Regions from separate parts of the Ruegeria sp. HKCCD7559 genome, predicted to be linked through region 1. Evidence: riboswitches for the same ligand, from Rfam matches in the RefSeq annotation. Region 1 holds a riboswitch; the other holds the start of a gene.
What was found. Region 1 has a riboswitch for cobalamin ahead of GS605_RS07935 (DUF1636 domain-containing protein). Riboswitches for the same ligand answer to the same signal wherever they lie in the genome.
Positions count from the first base shown of each region.

Region 2: another riboswitch for cobalamin. It lies ahead of GS605_RS20035 (hypothetical protein); the one in region 1 lies ahead of GS605_RS07935 (DUF1636 domain-containing protein).

Region 1 covers NZ_WVQU01000001.1:1,591,269-1,594,366, reverse strand. The annotation lists gene cobN (cobaltochelatase subunit CobN) at 1-689, opposite strand, end outside; gene cobW (cobalamin biosynthesis protein CobW) at 693-1,748, opposite strand; gene GS605_RS07935 (DUF1636 domain-containing protein) at 1,750-2,121, opposite strand; cobalamin riboswitch at 2,213-2,420, opposite strand; gene GS605_RS07930 (SLC13 family permease) at 2,648-3,098, opposite strand, start outside.
Region 2 covers NZ_WVQU01000013.1:9,785-12,882, forward strand. The annotation lists gene GS605_RS20030 (dual specificity protein phosphatase family protein) at 65-577, shown strand; gene GS605_RS20035 (hypothetical protein) at 569-976, opposite strand; cobalamin riboswitch at 1,067-1,288, opposite strand; gene GS605_RS20040 (hypothetical protein) at 1,446-2,279, shown strand; gene rsgA (ribosome small subunit-dependent GTPase A) at 2,319-3,098, opposite strand, start outside.

The DNA.
Region 1 (3,098 bases):
CGGGCGCGCAGGCTGCGGATCAGGGCTGCGATCGGGGCGGTGTCTGCCGAGGTCAGGTAAGCGCGGTAAAAGGTGACGAGGATTCGTTTGGTCTTGCCTTCGAATGCGGTTTCCACCGGGATTACGCCGCGATCCGGACACCACACGCCACATTCGGGCAAGGTCTTGGCGCCCATCACCGGACCGGCATAAAGCCCCGCCGCCAAAGCCATCTGCGCCAGCGCGGCCTGTGCCGCGACCTCGCCGCCGGTATCGCACAGATGCGCCAGACGCCGCAGGGTCGAGACCGGCAGGGTGGAATAGTCATCCAGCCGCGTGTCCGCGCGCCCGTCGGCGGGCAGCACCGCCAGTGCGATGCCCTTGGCCTGCGCCAGCGCCAGAACCTGCTGCAACCCATAAGCCCAGTAGGGCACCCCGCCGATCAGACGGATCAGAATGCCCTTGGCGCCTTGAAGCGTCTGTTCGACATAGGTATCGACCGACAGCGGGTGTTTCAGAGCCGTCAAATTCGCCAGCCGCAGGGTCGGCATTCGCCCTTCCGGTCCGCCACCACGATGCCAGCCCGCCGCGAAAGCGCCTAGGTCGCTGTCCGAAAAGGACAGCACCACCAGGTCCGCTGGGCTCTGGCCCAGATCGGTTGGGGTCTCGGTTTCCTCGAGCCCGTGGCTTTCGCGAAAGACGACGTGCATGGCTTACTCGGCGGCCTCACGCACACCCACGAGGATTTCGCGGATTTCCGCCTCTTTGATATCGTCATGCTCGGCGATGACGACCAGACGCGAACGGCGTTCTTCACCGGGTTCCCACGGGCGGTCATACTGGTGACGCACGCGGGCACCCACTGCCTGGACCAGCAGGCGCATGGGTTTGCCCTGAACGGCGGCATACCCTTTGACGCGCAGGATGTTCAGTTCATTGGCCAGGCGTTCGATATTGGCGACCAGTTGGGCCGGATCGGTCTGCTCGGGCAGCTCGACGATGATGCTTTCGAAATCGTCATGCTCGTGATCGTGATGGCCGTCGTGATGCGAGGGTCGGGCGTCCATGTCATCTTCGGCGGCGGCTTCCAGACCCAGCACAACGCGCACGTCCACGGCACCTTCGGCCACTTCGACGACGGGTAGGGGGCGCGGCGCCTCGGCGGCGATGATCTCGCGCGCTTTGGCCACGCCTTCGGGGCCGGCGAGGTCGGGCTTGGTCAGCAGGATGATGTCAGCGCACGAGATCTGATCCTCGAACACCTCGGACAGGGGCGTTTCGTGGTCGATCGAGTCATCGGCCATGCGCTGCGCATCCACTGCTTCGACATTGGGCGCGAAGCGGCCTGCGGCCACGGCCTCGGCATCGGCCAGGGCGATCACGCCGTCGACGGTGATCTTCGAGCGGATGTCAGGCCAGTCGAATGCCTTGAGCAGCGGTTTCGGCAGGGCCAGACCGCTGGTTTCGATCAGGATGTGATCCGGGCGTGGCTCCAACGCCATCAGGGCCTCGATGGTGGGAATGAAATCATCTGCCACGGTGCAGCAGATGCAGCCATTGGCCAGTTCCATGATGTTTTCCGCCGGGCAATCAGGAATGGCGCAGGATTTCAGGATGTCCCCATCGACGCCTACATCGCCGAACTCGTTGACCACGACAGCAAGGCGCTTGCCCTGTGGGTTCTGCATCAGGTGACGCACCAAAGTGGTCTTGCCCGAGCCCAGAAAGCCGGTGATTACTGTGACGGGGAGTTTTTCGAGGTTCGACATGTCAGGCTCCAATGGGGGGAATGCGCGAGGCACAGTTCTTGCGAAAATGTTCGGGGCGTTCGCGCCATTTCACCAAACCATCTTCGGTGGCCAGATACTTGGTCGCGCCGTCGACGATGACGTCGACATGATCTGTTTCGTTCAGGTTTTCATACACGAAGGTCCAGCGGCCCGGCCCGCGCAACACGATCGAACAGCCTTGATCACAGTTTGACAGGCATTCAACGGCTTTCAGGGTGACACCGTCGGGCAGGTCCGCCTGTTCCAGAGCCTTGTGTAACAAAGCGCCCGGGCGTTGCGTGTCATCTTCCACAGGCAGGCCGCGACGGCAGGTGGTACAGACCAGCAACTCGACTGGTGCGGTATCGGTCATGTCTCTCATCCCCCCAAATCCTCTTCGCGGGGGACGGGGTTTCATGCGGGCCACGAATGGTCATGGACCCGACACCGGAACACCCCGCCCGGTTTCAACTTCGGTTGTTGGCAGGTCTCCCGGCTTGCGGATGCCAGAGGCGGGCCTCTGTCGGATGTCCCGCCTTCCCGGCTTTCGGGCCAGTGGCATTGGGCATCCTCTCCGTTCACGGTCGCGGGGGCGGCTGCGTTTGGCGGCAAGACCGTTGACGCATTCCCTTTTCATCGGCTGTCACCGACACCAACGAAAGGGACATGCGGCACCGCTGGCCTGCTTGTCAAGCGAGTCGCGCGCAACAATGATGCAGAGGCATGGAAAGCGACCTGTGGGCGTCGATGGGCGGCATGGCGTGCCGGGACCCAGCCTGAGATGGGCCGGGCGACGAACAGTATGTTAGCAAGGGGCGTAGACTATGGTGAACGGGTGCCTTGACTGAACCTGTCCCGATGATGGGAAAAGACCACCGAACACCGCGGATCCTCTTGCGCTAATAGATGACGTTTATCATGAGCAGCGAGACGACTAGAAACAGCGCTGTCATTATTCCGCCGGAGCGGACGAAATCCATCACCTTGTATCCGGCCGGACCCATGATCAACGCGTTTACCTGATGGGTTGGGATGATGAAGCTGTTCGAGGTCGATATGGCGACCGTCAGGGCAAAGACGGCCGGGTTTCCACCCGCCGCCACCGCAATCGATACCGCCAGAGGCACCAGCAGAACTGTGGCCCCCACATTGGACATGACCAAGGAAAAGGCCGTCGCCAGAATGGCGATGCCGGTTTGCAGCGACCAGAGCGGCCAGCCGTCCAGAATTATCATGATCTGCTGGGCGATCCACGCGGCCGTGCCTGTGTTCTGCACGGCTTGTCCCAAAGGTATGAGGCAGGCGAGCAGGAATACGGTGTTCCATCCGACCGCGCGGTACGCCTCGTCC
Region 2 (3,098 bases), on a different contig from region 1:
TAAACTGCATCAGCGGATTTAATGGCTCATTTTTGTATAGAGTTCTTTGGGGAGGACAGGATTCATGTCGCAGTTGGTGATCTACGCCCTGCAAGTCGGTGGCGGAACGCTGGCGCTGACCTCGATGCCCGGACGCGGCGGAGATTACTCCAGCGATCTGGATATGATCGCAGCCTGGCAGCCTGGGCTTGTTGTTTCGATGACGACGGATGTCGAAATGCTTCAGGACGGGGCGCAGGAATTTGGCAGCGATATTCAAAGCCGCGCCAGCCGTTGGGTTCACCTGCCGATCGAAGATTTCGGAGCGCCGACAAAAGCGATTGATGACGCGTGGCCGTTCGTCAGCGCCGCGGCCCGGCACGCGCTGTCCGGCGGAGGTCGCGTATTGGTACACTGCCGCGGGGGCTGTGGCAGGTCAGGTATGATTGTCCTGCGGCTGATGGTCGAATGCGGCGAAGGCGCGGACACGGCGCTGCAACGATTGCGGGCGGTGCGCCCTTGCGCCGTCGAAACGGATGCGCAACTGGCCTGGGCCTCTCGGCGTGCCCAGGCACAGGTCAGTCTGGATTCAGATTGAAATCTGCGCGGGCGCGCAAGCAGGTTTTCGAGGCCGGATCGTGGAAACTTCGATCATCGCGCAGGGTGGGGTTTTCACGACGCCGGATGGCATCGCACTGAACGTGTTTCCGAAGATCAGGTCGGCATAGCCGTTCAGCGGCTCAATCGTGGTTTCGGGCTGCGTCCCGCAAAAGACACGAATGCGGTCTGATTGCGCGCGGAAAATTGCATGACATCCTTCGCTGCAATGTGACAGCTCGCTGCTGCCCTCAATCTCGAAATCGTCACTTGTGGCCGAGGTCGCCTGGGCCATGGCTTCGGATATCGAGCGCGCCAGCCGCGCCAAAGCGGGACAGGTTTTGCCCGTCCGCTGACATACTGTTGCACTGAATTCATGTGTCTTTGTCTTCCAGATCATCCTGCGCCCTCCGCGCTTGGTGGACAGGATATTTGGGACAGGTGGGACAGCGTGATGCCGTCAGGACCTGCCCGGACACCCCGCCCGAGTTTCGGTTTCGTTTCCGATGGCAGGTCTCCTGACTTGCGGGTCATCGCTTTGCCGACCTTCCCAGCCTTTGGGCCAGTGGTGTTTCGGCATCGCTTACCGCTTACAGTTGCGGGGGCAGTCGCGGATTTGGTTGTTGCCTGCATGACCAGACAATACCGCACCGTGTTCCCTTTTCATCCCGACCCCTTGTGGAGGCCGGAAACCATCACACAACCGCTAGCGTTTGAGCACGCATCGAGTCAAGCCGATCTTTTGACCGGACGCTTGGTCATGCTGGATACGGTGTTGGTTCATGCATAGTGTCGAGGGCGTTGAGGTTCGGAAACCGGATTTACCAAGCGCAAAGCCAGAGATCATGTTGGACACAGAGCAAACGGTAATGACCGAAGAATTTCGCTTTCCGTCCGGGCAGAAAACACTGTCTGCCCGGTTGTACAGCCCGCTGTCTTCGCCCGAAATCGTCGTCGTGCTGAACAGTGCAACGGGTGTGCCGCGCGATTATTACCGTCATTTCGCACGATGGCTTGCTGCCGAGCGGGGTATGGCCTGCCTGACCTATGACTATCGCGATTACGGGCATTCCTTGACCGGCCGCCTGAAAGATTCGCGTGCGACCATGGCGGATTGGGCCTTGATCGACATGCCCGCGGCACGGGCAGAAATGCGCAGACGGTTTCCCGATTCGCAGCATTGGACCATCGGCCATTCGATCGGCGCGATGTTGGGGCCTGTGCAGCCGGATATCGATCTGATTGATCGCATGATCTGTGTGTGTTCGGGGCTGGTAACCCTAAGCGACCATCCATGGCCCTATCGTGGTTTGGCAGGATTGTTCTGGTATGGTCATGCCCCGCTTTTGGCCCGAGCCCTTGGCTACCTTCCCGGAAAGGCGATCGGGTTCGGCTCGGATCTGCCGGCATCGGTCTATTGGCAGTGGCGCAAATGGTGTACGGCGCCTTTGAACTATGTGCCTGAAATCGGGCATGAGTTACCTGCGGCGCAGTGGAAGGATTCTGGAACGCCCGTGGATTTGTTCACCTTCGAGGACGACCAGATGGTGCCGCCGGAAGCGGTTTGGCGGCTTGCGGATCTTTACGGCCCCGATGCCAACCGCCACCTGCTGAGCCCTGCCGATTTCAGGTTGCCTGAGGTTGGTCATATCGGAGCATTTGCCCGGCGCAATGCAGCGGTTTGGCCGCGACTGATCGCTTGATCAGACGCGGCGCAGGACGGGCCGGGCACCGTCCAACGATCACCGGTTGCGAAGTTTCTTTTCCTTCATGACGCCACGGACCATCTTGCCGAACGCTTTGTCCCGCGCCCGGGACTGCGCGACGGTTTCAGAATTGCGCTGATCTTCGCGCCGAAGCTTGCGCCACCGGTCCAATCGAGCCGGATCAAGCGTGCCGTGGCTTATTGCCTTTTGCACGGCACATCCGGGCTCGGAGCTGTGCTGGCAATCCGAAAAACGGCAGTCCCGGCTCAACTCGGCAAGGTCCGAGAAAACGTCGTCGATCCCGTCCCGAGCGTCCAGCAGGCGCAACGCGCGCATTCCGGGTGTATCGATCAACCAGCCACCGTTGCGCATCCGGTGCAATGCGCGTGCGGTCGTCGTGTGCCGGCCCCGCGCGTCATCCTCGCGAATGTCCGAGGTGGCGAGATCCTGATCGGTCATGGTATTGGCAAGTGTCGTCTTGCCAACGCCCGACGATCCAACCAGCGCTCCGGTCTGGCTTTTGGGGCACCACGACAGAACCTTTTCAACCTCTGCCGGGTCCAGCGCGTTGATCGCCAGAACCGTCAGGAACGGATCCAGAGATTGCACCTGCCCCGAGAAACTGTCGGGGTCCGCCGATTTGTCGGCCTTCGTCAGAACAACGACCGGGTAACACCCGGCCTGATGCGCGAGCGCCAGATATCGTTCCAGCCGGGGCAGTTTGAAATCGGCATTGCACGAGCTGACGATGAACAGCACATCGACATTGGCTGCGATCAGTTGCGTCGCGGCGCCTGTACCCGCGGCGCGTCGGTG